One region of the Enterobacter wuhouensis genome, then DNA from elsewhere that is predicted to be linked to it. Evidence: predicted binding sites of a transcription regulator. Region 1 holds the regulator's gene; each other region holds the start of a gene.

Evidence for each region. Region 1 encodes CRP, which controls carbon source genes, mostly activating them, when cyclic AMP is high. Its sites were predicted from a motif close to ATGTGANNNNNNTCACAT; they were not measured.
Region 2: a site for CRP is predicted at 1,178-1,195, ahead of VPX56_RS11540 (sugar transporter). Genes of this name have one in related genera too.
Region 3: a site for CRP is predicted at 1,907-1,924, ahead of VPX56_RS15010 (CidA/LrgA family protein). Genes of this name have one in related genera too.
Region 4: a site for CRP is predicted at 3,341-3,358, ahead of msrB (peptide-methionine (R)-S-oxide reductase MsrB). Genes of this name have one in related genera too.

What each region holds. Positions count from the first base shown of each region.
Region 1 covers NZ_CP142124.1:4,390,440-4,395,565, forward strand. Annotated here, with positions in the region: gene VPX56_RS21020 (hydrolase) at 1-793, shown strand, start outside; gene VPX56_RS21025 (YheU family protein) at 790-1,008, shown strand; gene VPX56_RS21030 (phosphoribulokinase) at 1,039-1,908, shown strand; gene VPX56_RS21035 (OsmC family protein) at 1,995-2,399, opposite strand; gene crp (cAMP-activated global transcriptional regulator CRP) at 2,710-3,342, shown strand; gene VPX56_RS21045 (YccS/YhfK family putative transporter) at 3,399-5,126, shown strand, end outside.
Region 2 covers NZ_CP142124.1:2,391,839-2,396,964, reverse strand. Annotated here, with positions in the region: gene VPX56_RS11550 (PhzF family phenazine biosynthesis protein) at 1-278, opposite strand, end outside; gene VPX56_RS11545 (PhzF family phenazine biosynthesis protein) at 306-1,094, opposite strand; gene VPX56_RS11540 (sugar transporter) at 1,271-2,467, shown strand; gene VPX56_RS11535 (hypothetical protein) at 2,671-2,955, opposite strand; gene VPX56_RS11530 (MarC family NAAT transporter) at 3,062-3,727, opposite strand; gene marR (multiple antibiotic resistance transcriptional regulator MarR) at 3,984-4,418, shown strand; gene marA (MDR efflux pump AcrAB transcriptional activator MarA) at 4,438-4,818, shown strand; gene marB (multiple antibiotic resistance protein MarB) at 4,866-5,081, shown strand; gene eamA (O-acetylserine/cysteine exporter) at 5,119-5,126, opposite strand, start outside.
Region 3 covers NZ_CP142124.1:3,134,015-3,139,140, reverse strand. Annotated here, with positions in the region: gene cdd (cytidine deaminase) at 1-641, opposite strand, end outside; gene VPX56_RS15015 (CidB/LrgB family autolysis modulator) at 771-1,466, opposite strand; gene VPX56_RS15010 (CidA/LrgA family protein) at 1,463-1,858, opposite strand; gene dusC (tRNA dihydrouridine(16) synthase DusC) at 2,026-2,958, shown strand; gene VPX56_RS15000 (carbohydrate porin) at 3,259-4,605, shown strand; gene bglG (transcriptional antiterminator BglG) at 4,761-5,126, shown strand, end outside.
Region 4 covers NZ_CP142124.1:1,934,389-1,939,514, reverse strand. Annotated here, with positions in the region: gene ansA (asparaginase) at 1-302, shown strand, start outside; gene pncA (bifunctional nicotinamidase/pyrazinamidase) at 312-953, shown strand; gene VPX56_RS09250 (chitinase ChiD) at 1,173-2,429, shown strand; gene VPX56_RS09245 (YeaC family protein) at 2,490-2,768, opposite strand; gene msrB (peptide-methionine (R)-S-oxide reductase MsrB) at 2,810-3,223, opposite strand; gene gapA (glyceraldehyde-3-phosphate dehydrogenase) at 3,565-4,560, shown strand; gene VPX56_RS09230 (D-hexose-6-phosphate mutarotase) at 4,635-5,126, shown strand, end outside.

The DNA of each region.
Region 1 (5,126 bases):
GGTGTTTCACGGTCTGGAAGGCAGCCTGCACAGCCCTTACGCGCATGGCCTCATCGAGGCGGCAAAGGCGCGCGGCTGGCTTGGCGTGGTGATGCATTTTCGCGGCTGCAGCGGCGAGCCGAATCGCCAGAAGCGCATTTATCATTCGGGTGAAACCGAAGATGGCACCTGGTTCTTACACTGGCTGAGAGAGAACTATGGAACGGTGCCGACGGCGGCGGTGGGCTATTCGCTGGGCGGCAATATGCTGGCCTGCCTGCTGGCGAAAGAGGGTGAAACGGTGCCGCTGGATGCCGCCGTTATCGTCTCTGCGCCTTTCATGCTGGAGCAGTGCAGCTACCATATGGAAAAAGGCTTTTCACGGGTTTATCAGCGCTACCTGCTCAACCTGCTGAAGGCCAACGCGGCGCGTAAGCTGAAGGCCTACCCGGACACCTTACCCGTTAGCCTTCGCCAGCTGAAAAAGGTGCGCCGCATTCGTGAATTCGACGATCTGATCACCGCTAAAATTCACGGATTTGCCGATGCGATTGACTATTATCGCCAGTGCAGCGCAATGCCGCTGCTCAGCAAAATCACCCAGCCGACGCTGATCATCCATGCCAAAGACGATCCGTTTATGGACCACCACTCCATTCCGGCCCAGGAATTTTTGCCTGAAAACGTTCACTATCAGCTGACCGAGCATGGCGGCCACGTGGGATTTGTCGGCGGTACGCTGCGACGCCCGAAAATGTGGCTGGAAACCCGCATTCCTGACTGGCTCACCTCATTTCTGGACGGTAAAAAATGATTATTCCCTGGCAGGATCTGCCTCCCGAAACGCTCGATAATCTGATTGAAAGCTTTGTATTACGAGAGGGCACCGATTATGGTGAACATGAACGTTCTCTTGAACAAAAGGTCAGCGATGTAAAACGCCAGCTTAAAAGCGGCGACGTGGTGCTGGTATGGTCTGAACTGCATGAGACGGTCAATATCATGCCCCGCAACGCGTTTCACGGCTGATCTGTAAACCTTTCCAGTCAGGGAGTTGCTATGTCTGCCAGACATCCGGTTATTGCCGTCACGGGTTCGAGCGGGGCGGGAACCACCACCACCAGCCTTGCCTTTCGCAAAATTTTCGCACAGCTGAACTTACAGGCGGCAGAGGTTGAGGGCGACAGCTTTCACCGCTACACGCGCCCTGAAATGGACATGGCCATCCGTAAAGCGCGGGATCTCGGTAAACACATCAGCTACTTTGGCCCCGATGCCAATGATTTCGGCCTGCTAGAGCAGACCTTCAGAGAATACGGTCAGACCGGCAAAGGACAATCCCGCAAATACCTGCACACCTACGACGAAGCGGTTCCCTGGAACCAGGTGCCGGGGACGTTTACCCCGTGGCAGCCGCTGCCGGAACCCACCGACGTGCTGTTTTACGAAGGGCTGCACGGCGGCGTGGTGACCAACCAGCACGACGTGGCGCGCCACGTGGATCTGCTGGTGGGCGTGGTGCCGATCGTTAACCTGGAATGGATCCAGAAGCTGACGCGCGACATCAGCGAGCGCGGCCATTCGCGCGAGGCGGTGATGGATTCGGTGGTGCGATCTATGGAAGATTACATCAACTTCCTGACGCCACAGTTCTCGCGTACCCATATCAACTTCCAGCGCGTGCCGACGGTGGACACCTCCAACCCGTTTGCGGCGAAAACCATCCCGTCTCTGGATGAGAGTTTTGTGGTGATCCACTTCCGCAATCTGGAAGGCATCGATTATCCCTGGCTGCTGGCGATGCTGCAGGGCTCGTTCATTTCCCACATGAATACGCTGGTGGTGCCGGGCGGAAAAATGGGGCTGGCGATGGAGTTAATTATGACGCCGCTGGTCCAGCGACTGATGGAAGGGAAGCAGATCGCGTGAGTTGTTTTGCCCGGTGGCGCTGCGCTTACCGGGCCTACGGTCGTGCTTTTGTAGGGCGGGTCAGCGAAGCGCCACCCGCCAAAAGATTAAGCCTCGATCACCTCATACGAATGGGTGATTTTTACCGCTTTCTCCAGCATTAACGCCACAGAGCAGTATTTTTCCGCAGAAAGGTCTACGGCGCGTGATACCGCGGCATCTTTCAGCTCTTTACCGGTCACGATAAAGTGCAGATTAATATGCGTGAACAGGCGTGGCGCCTCTTCGCGACGTTCTGACGTGAGCTTCACTTCGCAGTCGGTCACATCGTGACGGCCTTTTTGCAGAATCGACACCACGTCAATCGCGCTGCATCCACCCGCCGCCATCAGCACCATTTCCATCGGGCTTGGGGCCTTGTCGCCGGAGTTACCGTCCATCAAAATCTGGTGCCCGGAAGCGGATTCGCCCAGGAACGTTAAACCTTCAACCCATTTCACACGCGCTTGCATATTCATTAACTCCAACGTTGCATTTTTGGTGACAGATTACGCGCGCGTTACATTTCTCGCAACGGAAGGCGACCTGCATCATGCTGAAGCGAGACACCAGGAGACACGCGGCAAAAGCTATGCTAAAACACTCTGGATGCTACAGTAATACATTGACGTTACACATGTATGCAGAGGACATCAAACTTTACTGGCTGCGAAAATTACGACAGCCGACTTCCCAGGGTATGGGTAAGAATTCGATTGCAACCCCAGAGTCCGGATGCATCTTATGACTCTGGTGACAGCTTATAACAGAGGATAACAGCGCATGGTGCTTGGCAAACCGCAAACAGACCCGACTCTCGAATGGTTCTTGTCTCATTGCCACATTCATAAGTACCCATCGAAAAGCACTCTGATTCACCAGGGTGAAAAAGCCGAGACGTTGTATTACATCGTTAAAGGCTCGGTGGCAGTGCTGATCAAAGATGAAGAAGGGAAAGAGATGATCCTTTCTTATCTGAACCAGGGCGATTTCATCGGCGAACTGGGCCTGTTTGAAGAAGGCCAGGAACGTAGCGCCTGGGTTCGTGCAAAGACAGCATGTGAAGTGGCTGAAATTTCTTACAAGAAGTTCCGTCAGCTGATTCAGGTTAATCCTGACATCCTGATGCGTCTCTCTTCCCAGATGGCGCGTCGCCTGCAGGTCACCTCTGAAAAAGTCGGTAACCTGGCGTTCCTGGACGTGACCGGTCGTATCGCACAGACCCTGCTGAACCTGGCGAAACAGCCAGACGCAATGACCCACCCGGACGGCATGCAAATTAAAATTACCCGTCAGGAAATCGGTCAGATCGTCGGTTGTTCCCGTGAAACAGTAGGCCGTATTCTGAAAATGCTGGAAGATCAGAACCTGATCTCCGCGCACGGTAAAACCATCGTGGTTTACGGAACCCGTTAATTCGGTCAAACGGCGTGCCATCTCAGGGTGGCACGCCGTTTTTGTCTCTATTCCCCATGTGGCGCAGGCTGATTTATCACCCGGAAGTTAACTACGCACTGCGACAAACGTTGGTGTTGTGCCTTCCCGTGGCCGTGGGCCTGATCCTCGGACATCTTCAGCAAGGCCTGCTGTTTTCCCTCGTGCCCGCCTGCTGCAACATCGCCGGTTTGGACACGCCGCATAAACGCTTTTTCAAGCGCCTGATTATCGGCGGCTGCCTGTTTGCCGGCTGTAGCCTTGCCGTACAGCTCCTGCTCGCCCGTGATATTCCGCTCCCGCTGATCCTGACCGTGCTGGCGATGACGCTCGGCGTAACGGCGGAGATCAGTTCGCTTCACGCGCGCCTGCTGCCCGCCTCGCTGATTGCCGCCATATTCACCCTGAGCCTCGCGGGGAATATGCCGATATGGGAACCGCTGCTCATCTACGCCCTCGGCACGCTGTGGTACGGGCTGTTTAACTGGTTCTGGTTCTGGCTGTGGCGGGAGCAGCCGCTGCGTGAATCCCTGAGCCTGCTCTACGTGCAGCTGGCGGATTACTGTGAAGCCAAATATACCCTGCTGACCCAGCACACCGATCCGGAGAAATCCCTTCCGCCGCTGCTGGCGCGCCAGCAAAAGGTGGTCGACCTGATCAGCCAGTGCTATCAGCAGCTGCACATGCTCGCCGCCAATAAAAACCACGAGTACAAGCGGCTGCTGCGCACCTTCCAGGTGGGGCTGGATCTGCAGGAGCATATCTCCGTGAGCCTGCACCATCCGCAGGAGGTGCAAAAGCTGGTCGAGCGCAGCCACGCCGAAGCGGTGATCCGCTGGAACGCCCAGACCGTGTCGGCGCGCCTGCGGGTGCTGGCCGACGATATTCTCTATCACCGCTACCCGACGCGCTTTAACATGGACAAACCGCTCGGCGCGCTGGAAAAAATTGCGCGTCAGCACCCGGATAACCCGGTCGGCCAGTTTGCCGCCTGGCACTTCAGCCGCATCGCCCGCGTATTGCGTACCCAGCGCCCGCTTTATCCTCGCGACCTGATGGCGGATAAACAGAAGCGTCTGCCGCTGCTGCCCGCCCTCAAAAGCTACCTGTCGCTGAAATCCGCCGCCCTGCGCAACGCCGCGCGGATAAGCGTCATGCTCAGCATCGCCAGCCTGATGGGTATGGCGCTGCATCTGCCGAAACCCTACTGGATCTTAATGACCGTGCTGTTCGTGACGCAGAACGGCTATGGCGCCACGCGCGTGCGTATTTTCCACCGGGCTGGCGGCACGATGGCCGGGCTGATTATTGCGGGGGCGACGCTGCATTTCCACGTGCCGGAAGGGTATACGCTGGTCGGGATGCTGGCGATTACGATGGTGAGCTATCTCATCATCCGCAAAAACTACGGCTGGGCGACGGTGGGCTTTACGGTTACGGCGGTGTACACCCTGCAGCTGCTCACGCTCAACGGCGATCAATTCATTATTGCCCGCCTGGTCGATACCCTGATTGGCTGCCTGATTGCCTTCGGCGGCATGGTCTGGCTGTGGCCGCAGTGGCAGAGCGGATTACTGAGGCAAAACGCCCACGACGCGCTGGAGGCCGATCAGCAGGCCATCCGCCTGATCCTGAGCGACGATCCGCAGCCCTCCCCGCTGGCCTACCAGCGCATGAGGGTCAACCAGGCGCACAACGCCCTGTTCAACTCGCTCAACCAGGCGATGCAGGAGCCGGGCTTTAACTCGCACTATCTTGCAGACATG
Region 2 (5,126 bases), 2.0 Mb from region 1:
TCGGTATGCGGGTAATCAAGGTATTCGAAGATGACGTGGGACGCCGCCAGCGTCGCATGTCCGCACAGGTTGATCTCGTGCAGCGTGGTGAACCAGCGAAGCTCAAACCCGTCGTCAGTGCGAACGAAAAATGCCGTCTCGGACTGGTTATGCTGCTGGGCCATCTTCAGCAGCGTCTCGTCCGGGAGCCACGCTTCAAGCGGACACACGGCGGCGGCGTTGCCGCCAAAGGCTTTATCGCTAAAGGCATCTACCAGATAAAAATCAATTTCCTGCATCGTCTCTACCTCTCTTGTTATACGTCGTTAGCGCAGAAATACTGTGCCTTTCAAATACAGGGCTGCCTGCCCGCTCATCAGCACGCGGTCGCCTTTCAGCTCGCAGCGCACGTCTCCTCCACGCGCCGAAACCTGACGCGCAAGCATAGCCGTTTTGCCCAGCCTCTCGCTCCAGTAGGGAATGAGCATCGTATGTGCCGACCCCGTGACGGGATCTTCCGGAACGGCAACGCCCGGCGAGAAGAAGCGGCTGACAAAATCATATTCGCCCTCTCCCCGCGCGGCGATCGCCACTTTATGATCGCCTGGGGTCATGGCGGAAAAGTTCGGGGCTATCGCCTCAACCTGCGCGCGGTTTTCCAGCACCAGCATCCAGGCGCGGCCTTTACGGGCGTCAACATACTGGCTGATGCCCAGAGCCGCGAGTATTTCCGGCGGCGGCGTCTGTTCCTGCGTTGGACAGGCCGGGAAATCCAGCGTCATCCATTCACCTTCCCGACTCACGGTCAGTCGACCCGAGGCGGTCTCAAAATGGATTCGCGAGTCGGGATAATTAAGCTCGTTGAACAGGACGTATGCTGCTGCCAGCGTGGCGTGGCCGCAGAGATTGACTTCGGTAAGCGTGGTAAACCAGCGAAGCTCAATACCCCCTTTCGTGCAGACGAAAAACGCGGTTTCCGACTGGTTGTGCTGCTGCGCCATTTTAAGTAACGTCTCATCCGGCAGCCACGCTTTCAAGGGGCAAACGGCCGCCGGATTTCCGCCAAACGTGGTATGGCTAAACGCATCGACCAGATAAAAATCAATCTCCTGCATTGTCTTATCGCCTGTTATTGTTGTGTTGTTCTTTATATTCAATGAAAAAAACGCCCTTCGCTACCGCTTTGACAGGGTAAATTTTGAGATCTAAGTCACATAATGGTTGAGTTTTCGCCGTTTCTCGCTTTAAGATCGTCTCCTCATCTTTCAAGCAACGAATCCCAGATATCCCTATGACAACTCAGACTGTTTCCCGCAGGGTCGCGTGGCTACGGGTGGTCACGCTGGCCATTGCCGCGTTTATTTTTAATACCACTGAATTTGTTCCGGTTGGGCTGCTGTCTGACATCGCCGGGAGTTTCCAGATGGAGACGGCTCAGGTGGGCATTATGTTGACCATTTACGCGTGGGTGGTGGCGCTGATGTCGCTGCCGTTTATGCTGCTGACCAGCCAGATGGAGCGGCGCAAGCTGCTGATAGGCCTGTTTGTGGTGTTCATCGCCAGCCATGTGCTGTCGTTTATGGCGTGGAATTTTACGGTGCTGGTCATCAGCCGCGTCGGCATTGCCTTCGCGCACGCGGTGTTCTGGTCGATAACGGCCTCGCTGGCGATACGCCTGGCGCCGGCGGGCAAGCGCGCGCAGGCGCTGAGCCTGATTGCGACCGGTACGGCGCTGGCGATGGTGCTGGGCCTACCGATTGGCCGCATCGTGGGGCAATACTTTGGCTGGCGCACCACCTTCTTCGCTATCGGCATGGGGGCGCTGGTGACGCTGCTGTGCCTGATCAAGCTGCTGCCTAAGCTGCCGAGCGAACATTCCGGCTCGTTGAAAAGCCTGCCGCTGCTGATGCGTCGTCCGGCGCTGATGAGCATTTATTTGCTGACGGTGATTGTGGTGACCGCCCATTACACGGCCTACAGCTACATTGAGCCGTTTGTGCAGGTGGTTGCGGGCTTTAGCGCCAACTTTGCCACCGTCCTGCTGCTGATCCTGGGCGGTGCGGGCATCATCGGCAGCCTTCTGTTTGGCAAGCTGGGAAATCAACATGCTTCAGCGCTGGTCAGCAGTGCCATCGGCCTGTTATTAGCCTGCCTGCTGTTATTGATGCCTGCGGCAGGAAGCGAAAGCCATCTGGCGATCCTGAGCCTGTTCTGGGGCGTGGCGATTATGATTATCGGGCTGGGTATGCAGGTTAAAGTGCTTGCTTTGGCCCCTGACGCAACCGACGTAGCGATGTCGCTATTCTCGGGGATTTTCAATCTCGGGATTGGCGCGGGCGCGCTGGTTGGAAATCAGGTAATACTGCACGTCTCGATGTCGGCGATTGGCTATCTGGGCGCGATTCCGGCGCTTGTGGCGCTGATCTGGTCGGTGCTGATCTTCCGTAAATGGCCGGTGGCGATGGAAGAACATGGCCAGCATGGGTGACGTTGTTTGTGCCGGGTGGCGGCTTCGCCTTACCCGGCCTACGCGACTGCGTTAATAATCTGCTTCCTCATTGCCACCCAAATAACGGAACCTGTCCTCCGTCATTTTAGTCTGGCAATTATAGATGCTGGTTCTGGTAGCAAGCGGCGTGGTAGTTGATGACGCGTCGCTAATTTTTCCACATTTCTTCGCTTTTTCGTCAATTAAGCCTTTTCCAGCTCGTTTTTATTCATGACCAGAATCGTCACGCCAGCCAAAGATTCAGAAATATAATCCCTGTTAGCGTATTCATATAAGACTGAAATGTCTTTGCCGTTGTCCACTAACGACAATGCGTAGACAAATGCATCCCACTGAACGTTATTGTTGAGAACTTTAGCGTCACCCGTAGTGATGCCTTCCAGCATGCGCGGGTTGGAAGCGATGTAGTTCATGATGTCGGCCGGTACGGTGAGTAAAACTTTCGCTGTAATGCGGTTATTTTTCATCCTGAAATTTCGCAAAAGAATAAATTTTCAGAATTGATTTATATTCACAATAATTATGTTGGCAATAAGTAGGCCGGGTAAGGCGAAGCCGCCACCCGGCAAAAAATCAGTGGTAGTTTTTAATAATTTCCAGCACGCCGTTAATAATAAACTGCACGCCCATGCACACCAGCAGGAAGCCCATCAGGCGGGAAATGGCTTCGATACCGCCCTTGCCCACCCAGCGCATGATCGCTCCTGAACTGCGCAGCGATGCCCAGACGATGACCCCGATAAGCGCAAAAATCAGCGGCGGCGCTACGGCCAGCACCCAGTCAGGGAAGGTAGAACTGTCGCGCACCGTGGACGCGGAGCTGATGATCATCGCAATCGTCCCGGGCCCCGCCGTGCTCGGCATAGCGAGCGGTACAAAGGCAATATTCGCACTTGGCTCCGTTTCCAGCTCTTCGGATTTGCTTTTCGCTTCCGGTGATTCATGCGCCTTTTGCGCGGGGAACAGCATGCGGAACCCAATAAAGGCCACGATCAGCCCGCCGGCGATACGCAGGCCCGGAATCGAAATCCCAAAGGTGTTCATCACCACCTGTCCGGCGTAATAGGCAACCATCATGATGGCAAAGACGTAGATGGAGGCCATCATCGACTGATGATTGCGCTCCGCGCTGTTCATGTTGCCCGCCAGCCCAAGAAACAGCGCTACCGTCGTTAACGGGTTCGCCAGGGGCAGCAGCACCACCAGCCCAAGACCAATCGCTTTAATCAAATCCACCATAATACGTCGTTGTCCTTATCCATATTCAACACCGCAATTATAGGGTGAAACCATGACAATCAGCCATCTACACAACGTAAGCATTATTTACGCCGCACAATGATAACCCTCCGTTATGTTTTTGATTTGAAAGAGCACAAAAAAAGTTCATGAAACGTTTTAGCAATTCGTGGCATCGGCTTATTCATTCAGTTGACTTATACTTGCCTGAGCAATAATATCTGCCGTGACTAAACTACTTGCCAGGGCAACCATTGTGAAAAGCACCAGTGATCTCTTCAACGACATAATTCCACTGGGTCGTCTTATTCATATGGTTAACCAGAAAAAAGATCGCCTGCTCAATGACTACCTGTCACCGCTGGATATCACCGCGACACAGTTCAAAGTGCTGTGTTCCATTCGCTGCGAAGTGTGTATCACGCCGGTTGAGCTAAAAAAGGTGCTCTCTGTCGATCTGGGTGCGCTGACCCGCATGCTGGATCGTCTGGTCTGCAAAGGATGGATAGAACGAAGCCCTAATCCGAATGACAAACGTGGCGTCCTGGTGAAACTCACCGGCGACGGCGCGGCCATGTGCGAGCAATGTCATCAACTTGTAGGACAAACACTGCATCAGGAACTAACAAAAAACTTAACGGCAGATGAAGTGGCAACGCTTGAGCTTTTGCTTAAGAAAATACTGCCGTAAACAGAAAAGAGGTATGACGATGTCCAGACGCAATACTGACGCTATCACCATTCATAGCATTTTGGACTGGATCGAAGATAACCTGGAATCGCCGCTCTCCCTTGAAAAAGTGTCAGAGCGTTCAGGTTACTCAAAATGGCACCTGCAACGGATGTTCAAAAAAGAGACCGGTCATTCATTAGGTCAATATATCCGCAGCCGCAAGCTGACGGAAATTGCCCAAAAACTGAAAGAGAGCAATGAGCCGATCCTCTATCTGGCGGAACGTTATGGGTTTGAATCGCAACAAACCCTGACGCGAACGTTTAAGAACTACTTCGACGTGCCGCCTCATAAGTATCGTATCACCAGTATGCCGGGTGAATCCCGATATCTCTATCCGTTAAAACATTGCAGTTAACACGCTGTAGTTAATCATCGCCTGTAAAAGACGTAACCGAGGAATTCATGAAAGTTATCGCCTCCGCCGCCCTCGCCTTGCTGGTGCTCGTTTCCAGCCAGACCTTCGCGGAGCAAACTCCCCGTGCAACGCAGCAAAATAATCGCGATGCGATGATTTTGCCGTCCGCACATGACCAGACGCCGTATGATTTCAACCACATGGGCGCTGGTAGCGACAAATCCGACGAATTAGGCGTGCCGTATTACAACCACGACCTCTGATTCGTTTTGCCCCGCAGATGCGGGGCTTTTTTCTGCCTTATCCCC
Region 3 (5,126 bases), 1.3 Mb from region 1:
GCAACGCCGCTCGGCGATTTGCTGTACGGCGTGTGGCTCTTGTTGGCGGCGGTGATGGCGGCCTGGCTCAGATCATCGCCGGACAGGGCGAAACCGTGATCCTGTTCGTCCATCAGCAGCGTTTTGATCTCGAGATCTTTCGGGCCGAAGGCGTCCGGCAGATAGTCGCCCAGCGTATGCGGCGCGCGGCCCGGCAGGTTGATGCGCAGCTGCAGCCCGCTGTTCAGCTCGTTCATAAACTGGCGGCAGTGGCCGCACGGGGTGTAGTTAACGGTAATCGCGCTCAGCGCTTTTTCACCGCGCAGCCAGGCGTGGCTGATGGCGCTCTGCTCGGCGTGAACGGTTTGCTGCATGGTCGCACCGAGGAACTCCATATTTCCGCCGAAGTACCAGGTTCCGCTTACGCCGCGTGCAATGGCACCGACGTTAAAGTGGGAAAGATCTGCCCGGGCGCAGGCGGCGGCCAGCGGCAGGAGTGCGAATGCCAGCGCGTCTTCGTCCAGTCCCGTTGCCTGTTTCAGCGTCGTGACCTGCTCCGCCGTCAGCAGGGCGGGGAAATGCGCATCCGCCAGAACCGGAGCCAGGGCTGATTGCAAATTCTCTGCGAGCTGGGCGAAAGCAGTTTGAAAACGTGGATGCATGGCGTGTGCCTCATGAAGGTTAATGGATCGGTAGTGTACGGAGCCGTTAGGGCTTTATATGTGATCCACTTCTCATTATGTATGCAACTTATGAAAACAAAATGAAATTTGCGCGACGCATCGCAAATTTTAGCCCATTACCGCCAGAATTATCGGGAACACAAACGGCGCAATCAGGGAGGTGATAATCCCGCAGATCACCAGCGCCAGCGAGCTAAACGCCCCTTCCTGATAATCCACTTCGGCGCAGCGCGCGGTGCCGAGCGCGTGGGATGCCGTTCCCATTGCCAGACCGCGGGCGGCTTTGGTGCGAATTTTCATCAGATTCAGCAGGGTATGGCCAAACACCGCGCCCAGGATACCGACGAAAATCACGCACATAGCGCTGATCGCGGGAATACCGCCGATGCTGCCGCCCACGGCCATTGCAATCGGCGTAGTAACGGACTTCGGCAGGATAGAGGCCGCAATTTGCGGCGACGCGCCCATCAGCAGCGCCACCGAGGTTCCGGTGACCATCGCCACCAGGCTGCCGATAAAGCAAATGGTGATGATGGACTTCCAGCGGGCGCGGATCTGGTGCAGCTGTTCATATAAAGGAAACGCCAGCGCCACCACGGCAGGCTGCAGCAGATCGTTTAAAATTTTGCTCCCGGCAAAGTAGCGCTCGTAGGGAATGCCGGTGAGGAGCAGGAAAGGAATAATGACCACCATCGCCACCAGCAGCGGGTTGAGCAACGGCATCTTAAAACGGATAGCGAGCCTGCGTGCGGCAAAGAATACCACCAGGGTTAACGGCAGCGACCACCAGATATTAGCCATCATTTTTTTGTTTTCTCCCCGACGACTTTACGTTCGCCATGCACGATATGCGAACTCCAGCTCACCACCAGGAACACCACCAGCGTACTGACCGCGCAGGAGACGACAATCGGGCCGAACTGCGCTTTAAGCACATCGTAATACTGCATGACCCCCACGCCGATGGGCACGAACAGCAGCGCCATATAGCGGATGAGGACGAAGCAGCCGGGATTAACCCACTTCGCGGGCAGCACCTGCAGCGCCAGAAGGACGAACAGGATCAGCATGCCGATAATACTGCCCGGAATGACGATCGGCAGCAGCGACGCGATAAAGATCCCGGCGTACAGGCAGGCGTAAATCAGGACGAATGCGCGCAGATATTGCCAGACGGTGTTCAGTGATTTGCTCATGGTGAAAGTCCTTGATGAAACGTATTCATCATACAATTAAACCCGGAAATGTGCCACGGATCACATCATGAATTTTGAGCATACCAGACATTCCTGAATGGAACGCCGTGCTTTCCTCAACCATACGGAGCAGATACTATAGCGCGTCTTTTTTCACAGGTACTGCTATGCGTGTTTTACTGGCCCCAATGGAAGGCGTGCTCGACTCACTCGTGCGCGAGCTTCTGACCGAGGTGAACGACTACGATCTCTGCGTGACGGAGTTTTTGCGCGTGGTCGATATGCTGTTGCCGGTAAAATCCTTTTACAGGCTCTGCCCGGAGCTGCATAACCAGAGCCGAACCTCCTCCGGCACGCTGGTGCGCGTCCAGCTGCTGGGCCAGTACCCTGAATGGCTGGCGGAAAACGCCGCCCGCGCGGTTGAGCTGGGCTCTTACGGGGTCGATCTCAACTGCGGCTGCCCGTCGAAAATGGTGAACGGTAGCGGGGGCGGGGCGACGCTGCTGAAAGATCCTGAACTCATTTATCGCGGCGCGAAGGCGATGCGTGAGGCCGTGCCGTCGCACCTGCCGGTAACGGTCAAAGTGCGTCTGGGCTGGGACAGCGACGCGCGGCAGTTTGAAATTGCCGATGCGGTGCAGCAGGCCGGTGCCACCGAGCTGGTGGTGCACGGGCGTACCAAAGAAGATGGCTACAAAGCCGAGCGCATTAACTGGCAGGCGATCGGTGAGATCCGCAAACGGCTCACCATTCCGGTTATCGCCAACGGTGAAATCTGGGACTACGCCAGCGCGCAGGCCTGCCTGAAAGAGACGGGCTGCGATGCGGTAATGATCGGCCGCGGTGCGCTGAACGTGCCGAACCTCAGCCGGGTAGTGAAATATAATGAACCGCGTATGCCGTGGGCCGACGTGGTCACGCTGCTGCAAAAATACAGCCGTCTGGAAAAACAGGGCGATACCGGGTTATATCACGTCGCACGTATTAAGCAGTGGCTCAGTTATTTACGCAAAGAATATAGCGAGGCGCTGGAATTATTCCAGGAGATCCGCACGCTGCAAACCTCTGCGGATATTGCGCGGGTGATCCAGTCAAAATAATAAGCGTTAATTTGCTCACACTTTTTTAAAATAGAAAACGATGCAGGTTTTCAAGGTGGCACAACGGTGTTAAGGTGCCACTGTTTTAACGCAGGATTGTTACTGGCTAACAGGCAAAACCTAAGCGTTTCACAGCATTAGCCGCTGTGGAGCACTTAGGTTTTTTTTTGCCTGTCATTTACGCAGGAGATAAGTTTGGCCTAACGTTTTTCGCTCGAACTAATAAAGACAACACGACAGGAAATAGAAAAATTTCCTGCGACCGGTTACGCACTAAATACTCAGTCACAGGTTGCTAAAATGGCATATAAAAATAAACTCTACGCACTCGCGCTATTGACGATTTCCCCGCTTTCAGCGGCGCAGGACTGGAACGGAACGGTATTAGGTTTTGAAGCTCCGCCGGCCCCCATTTTTGGCGAGATGCTCGGCATTCGTCAAATCCTTAACGATAACGGTTTTACCTACAATCTCGGTTACCTGAATGAAATTGGCTGGAACGGCGGAGGCGGTTACAACCACGACTCCCACGTGGCCTATATCGATCAGTTCGCGCTGACCTTCAACCAGGATCTGGAGCGCTGGACGGGCATCCCGGATGCGCGTATCGAAGGGAACATCGTCAACCGTAACCACAATGACGATCTGACCACCAAACGCGTGCAGGACCCGCGCGTGAACTTCAACGACCTGACCCAGGAGAGCTGGGGCGGACAGTCCATTACCCGCCTGGGCTGGCTGACGTTTGCCCGCAGCTTTGACGACCGCCGCCTTACCTGGCGCATCGGGATGATGAACAAGGTGCAGACCTTCGACCAGATTATCCCCTGTGACTTTCAGCTGCTCACCCAGTGCGGCGGGAAATCGGCCAACTCGCTGACCTGGAATAACTGGAACGTTCACACCTGGGGCACCACGCTGGCTTATAAGGTCACGCCGACCGTCACCTTAAAAGGCGGCGTGATGGAGCAAAACCCGGATGCCTCCAGCCGTAACCATGCCTGGAGCTGGTCGACAAAGGGCAGTAAAGGGGTCTTACTCCCGGTCGAAATCGAAGCGCGGCCGCTGATCAACGGCCTGCCGGGGGCGTACAACCTTGGCGTGGTGTTCACCAACGCGCCGCAGGCCGATCTCTACCGCGGGAAATCCGGCGGCGCCGGGGCGAGCGATCCGGACGGTTTCGAGAAGCATAACCGGACCTGGTTTATGTACGCCGGGCTGAACCAGCAGCTCACGCAGCACGCGGACGACCCGAACCGCGGACTGAGCACCTCTTTCAGCATGAGCCTTGCGGATCAGCGCAGCAACTATATGCACCAGGTATACGCCGCCTCGCTGCGCTATCGCGGGCTGTTTGACGCCCGCCCGGAAGACTGGATTGGCTTCGGGCTGACCTGGATTGATATGAGCAGCCAGTACGCCCGCAGCCAGCGCTATATGAACAGCCTGAGCGGCGTGTCGGACTATAACGATCCGGCGTATCACCCGGTGCCGGGCCACTCCCTCAACGGCGAGTTTTACTATCGCTTCCGTCCGGTGTCGTGGCTGGAGCTGCAGCCGGGCATTCAGTACTGGCACCATCCAGGCGGCGTATCGCGCACCCAGGATGCCTGGGTCACGGAGCTGAAAACCGTCGTGACCTTCTAGCAAGTACGATCTGCGTCACGTTTTTTACTCGTGACGCATTGAGGCTACGAATGAAACTGTTAGAGTGCCAGAACTGGATTGTTACTGCTTCGGCAGGCAAAACCTGATTTTCTGGCTTCTGCCGGAGGTCAGGTTTTTTTGTTTCTGGAGTTCCGATGAAAATCGCCAAAATTCTTAATAATAATGTGGTGGTTGTTCTGGATGAGCGCGGGCGTGAACAGGTGGTGATGGGCCGCGGGCTGGCCTTTCAGAAGCGCGTGAATGACGCGCTGGACGCCGCGCTGATTGAAAAGGTGTTCGCGCTGCAAAGCGACGAGCTGGTGCGTCGACTGGGAGAGCTGCTGAGCCAGATCCCGCTGGAGGTGATGACCACCTGCGACCGCATCATTGGGCTGGCGGCGCAGCGGCTGGGCAAGCTGCAGGAGAGTTTGTATATCACCCTGACCGATCACTGCTACTTTGCGATTGAGCGGCAGAAGAACGGGCTGGCGATCAGGAACGTGCTGCTGTGGGATATCAAG
Region 4 (5,126 bases), 2.4 Mb from region 1:
TACGCTCCTACGGCGTCGGCAATGCGCCGCAGAACGGCGAGTTCCTGAAGGAGCTTCAGGAAGCGAGCGACCGCGGGATCGTCGTGGTTAACCTGACGCAGTGTATGTCCGGCAAGGTTAATATGGGCGGCTATGCTACCGGCAATGCCCTGGCGCACGCGGGAGTGATCAGCGGCTTTGATATGACCGTTGAAGCGACGCTGACTAAACTTCACTATTTACTGAGTCAGGATCTGGACATTCAGTCCATTCGCCGCGCGATGATGCAAAACCTGCGCGGCGAACTGACCCCGGACGAATAAGGAGCTCTCATGAAGCAACGCGCCCTGTTATTGGTCGATTTGCAAAATGATTTCTGCGCGGGCGGCGCGCTGGCCGTCGCGGAAGGCGACAGTACCGTAGACGTGGCGAATACGCTGATCGACTGGTGTAAAGCCCGCGGCGAGGCGGTTGTCGCCAGCCAGGACTGGCATCCGGCCAACCACGGCAGCTTTGCCAGCCAGCACAACGTCGACCCTTTCACTCAGGGGGATCTCGACGGGCTGGCGCAAACCTTCTGGCCCGATCACTGCGTCCAGCAGACGGAAGGCGCGGAGCTGCATCCGCTGCTGAACCAAAAGGCTATCGACGCGGTGTTTCACAAGGGTGAAAACCCGGCAATAGACAGCTATAGCGCGTTTTTCGATAACGGGCATCGGCAGAAAACAGCGCTGGACGAATGGTTACGCCACCATGAAATTACCGAGCTGCTTGTGCTGGGCCTGGCGACGGATTACTGCGTGAAGTTTACCGTACTCGATGCCCTCCAGTTGGGTTACGCCGTGAGCGTCATTACCGACGGGTGTCGCGGCGTGAACATTCAGCCGCAGGACAGCGCGCAGGCGTTTATGGACATGGCCGCCGAGGGTGCGACGCTGTATACCCTCGAAGACTGGCTTGAGACGCAGGCGTAAGCCTTTTTAGCCGGGTGGCGGCTGCGCCTTACCCGGCGTACCCTTCCCCGTAGGCCGGGTAAGGCGCAGCCGCCACCCGGCAATCCTCCCCTCGGATCACCCATAAAGTGAACTCCTTCGCATCTCAAGCGAAGCGGCAATGCTATTCTCTTCAGGCTGTTTTTTCGCCACGCTTTTTCTGTGGCGTGGTCACTTTTATTAAGTCAAAGAGGAACGTGTATGAAACGTTTGCCATTACTGGCAGCATTGCCGCTGCTTTGCGCTTCACTTGCCTCCGCCAGTACCCTGATGTCCGTGGGCTACTTCAACGGGGGTGGCGATGTCACCGCCGGTCCGGGCGGAGACATTAACAAACTCGACGTCCGCCAGATCACCCACCTGAACTACTCGTTTGGCCTTGTCTATAACGATGAGAAAGACGAAACCAACGCCGCGCTGAAAGATCCGGCAAAGCTGCATCAAATCTGGCTGTCGCCAAAAGTCGCGTCCGACCTCGCGTTAATTCCTGTCCTGCGTAAACAGAACCCGAACCTCAAGGTGCTGCTTTCCGTTGGCGGCTGGGGAGCGCGCGGTTTCTCTGGCGCAGCAGCAACGAAGGAGTCGCGTGCGGTGTTTATCCGCTCAGCGCAGGAAATTGTCGATAAATATGGCCTGGACGGAATCGACCTCGACTGGGAGTTCCCGGTGAACGGCGCGTGGGGGCTGGTCGCCAGCACGCATGCCGATCGGGATAACTTCACCGCCCTGCTCAAAGAGCTGCGCGACGCCTTCGGACATAAGAAGCTGGTCACCATTGCCGTGGGCGCGAATGCGGAAAGTCCGAAAAGCTGGGTAGACGTGAAGGCGATCGCCCCGCTGCTCGACTATATCAACCTGATGACCTACGACATGGCGTACGGAACGCAGTACTTCAACGCCAACCTGTATGACTCCAGCGCCTGGCCAACGGTGGCCGTTGCCGATAAATACAGCGTCGATTTTGTGGTGAATAACTATCTTGCTGCCGGCCTGAAGCCAGAGCAGATGAACCTCGGGATGGGTTTCTATGGCCGCGTGCCGAAGCGTTCCGTGGAGCCGGGCATTGACTGGACAAAACCGGATGCGCAGAAAAACCCGGTAACGCAACCCTACTTCGGCCCGCAGGAGATCGGTTTGTTCAAGTCGCTCGGGTATGACCTGACCAAAGATACGTACGTGAAGTACAACGATATCGTCAAAAAGCTGCTGAACGATCCGCAGAAGCGCTTTACCGAGCACTGGGACGACCAGGCGAAAGTGCCGTGGCTTTCGGTGAAGTCCGCCGACGGCAAAGCGCTGTTCGCCATTTCGTATGAGAATCCACGCTCAATCGCGATTAAGGCGGATTACATCAAGGAGAAAGGACTTGCTGGCGCGATGTTCTGGGAGTACGGGGCTGATGACAACAATAAGTTAGCGAAACAGCTGGCGGAGTCACTCGGGATCCCGCATAAGTAGTAAGATAATCAAGCCCTCTCCCCCTGGGAGAGGGTTGGGTGAGGGCATCAACCCGCACCGTTATTGCATTTTCATCGTCGCAATCGGCTTTGGCGTAATGCCAAACTCTTCCTTCAGCTCGCGCTTGCTCTTCATCACCATCTGCCCCTGGGTGTCGATCGTCATGTGCTGTGCGTCAGTGTTGTTGCGCGCCTGCCATAACATGACCAGCTGCAGGCTGTTCTCTTTTTGCTCGGGCGTCAACGCAACGCCATCGGGCCATTTTCCCAGCTCAACGGCCGTCACCAGACGCTGGTAAACCTCCGGCGTCATGCCCGCAATCATGTCATCAATATTCATGATATCTCCCTTTCAAAGGAATAATTTGCTGAATCGTTTTTTCAACCTTTGGTCTGGTCGCCGTTTTCATCGTCGGTGAAGCTCATGGAGGCTGAATTTACGCAGAAACGCTCGCCGGTAGGCTGCGGGCCGTCCGGGAACACGTGGCCGAGGTGTGCATCACAGTTTCCGCAACGGATTTCGGTACGCACCATGCCGTGCGACGAGTCGGTCAGATAACGGATCGCGTCATCGCTAACCGGCTCATAAAAGCTCGGCCAGCCGCAGCCAGAATCGTATTTTGTCTGCGAATTAAACAGTGGCGCATCGCACACCAGGCAATGGTAGACACCGTCTCGCTTGTTATGCAGCAAACGCCCGGTAAATGGCGGTTCCGTACCGTGATTCTGCGTCACGTAAAACTGCATTTCTGAAAGGTTTTTTTTCAAATCATCGGGGTTACGTTGGTTCGACATATGCTTACATCTCGCTGTAGAAACAGACATCTTTTAACCCGGATTCTAACAAAACATTAACACCCTTGCGTACACTTTTGTTCTAAACTTATGTGTCGCGAAAAGGCGGTCAGGCAATTGTGATCTATTTCACACTTTTATCCTGAGAGGCCTTTAAAATTCCGGGCGCAGCCCCCATGTGGTTGCTAGCTCAAAGGGAAAGTGAGGCGAGTCAGTCGCACAAACGTTAGTCACAGGATTGATTTGTCGCAATGATTGACACGATTCCGCTTGACGCTGCGTAAGGTTTTTGTAATTTTACAGGCAACCTTTTATTCACTAACAAATAGCTGGTGGAATATATGACTATCAAAGTAGGTATCAACGGTTTTGGCCGTATCGGCCGTATTGTTTTCCGTGCTGCTCAGGAACGTTCTGACATCGAAATCGTTGGTATCAACGATCTCCTGGACGCTGAATACATGGCGTACATGCTGAAGTACGACTCAACTCACGGTCGTTTCAACGGCACCGTTGAAGTGAAAGACGGCCACCTGGTTGTTAACGGCAAAACCATCCGCGTTACTGCTGAAAAAGACCCAGCTAACCTGAAATGGAACGAAATCGGTGTTGACGTTGTTGCTGAAGCAACCGGTATCTTCCTGACCGACGAAACCGCGCGTAAACACATCACCGCGGGTGCGAAAAAAGTTGTTCTGACTGGTCCATCCAAAGACAACACCCCAATGTTCGTTCGTGGTGCTAACTTCGAAACTTACGCTGGCCAGGATATCGTTTCTAACGCATCCTGCACCACCAACTGCCTGGCACCACTGGCTAAAGTTATCAACGACAACTTCGGTATCGTTGAAGGCCTGATGACCACCGTTCACGCAACTACCGCTACTCAGAAAACCGTTGATGGCCCGTCTCACAAAGACTGGCGCGGCGGCCGTGGCGCAGCTCAGAACATCATCCCATCTTCTACCGGTGCTGCTAAAGCTGTAGGTAAAGTACTGCCAGAACTGAATGGCAAACTGACGGGTATGGCGTTCCGCGTTCCAACTCCTAACGTGTCCGTTGTTGACCTGACCGTTCGTCTGGAAAAAGCTGCTTCTTATGAAGAAATTAAGAAAGCAATCAAAGCTGCTTCCGAAGGCGCAATGAAAGGCGTTCTGGGCTACACCGAAGACGACGTTGTTTCTACCGACTTCAACGGCGAAGTGTGCACTTCCGTGTTCGATGCTAAAGCTGGTATCGCGCTGAACGACAACTTCGTTAAACTGGTTTCCTGGTACGACAACGAAACCGGCTACTCTAACAAAGTACTGGACCTGATCGCTCACATCTCCAAATAAGTTGAGATGAGAACCTGATCCAAAAAGGCGACTTCGGTCGCCTTTTTTATTGCTTCAAGACAGAGGATTGCTTAATGATTAATAAAATTTTTGCACTTCCGGTAGTCGAACAACTTACCCCTGTGCTCTCCCGCCGCCAGATTGATGGCGCTGACGTTATTGTCGTTGACCACCCGCGCGTAAAAGCCTCCGTGGCCCTGAACGGTGCCCATCTGCTCTCCTGGAAACCAGAAGGCGAAGAAGAAGGCCTGTGGCTGAGCAATGCGACCTCGTTCAAAAAAGGGGCCGCGATTCGTGGGGGCGTACCGATCTGCTGGCCATGGTTCGGCCCGGCAGCACAGCAGGGTCTGCCCGCGCACGGTTTTGCCCGTAACCAGCAGTGGACGCTGAAAGCCCATAACGAAGATGAAAGCGGCGCAGTGCTGACCTTTGAGCTGCAGGCGAACGATGAAACCCGCGCCCTGTGGCCGCACGATTTCACGCTGTACGCCCGCTTCAAGCTGGGCAAAACCTGCGAGATCGAACTGGAAGCACACGGTGATTTTGAAACCTCTTCCGCCCTGCAC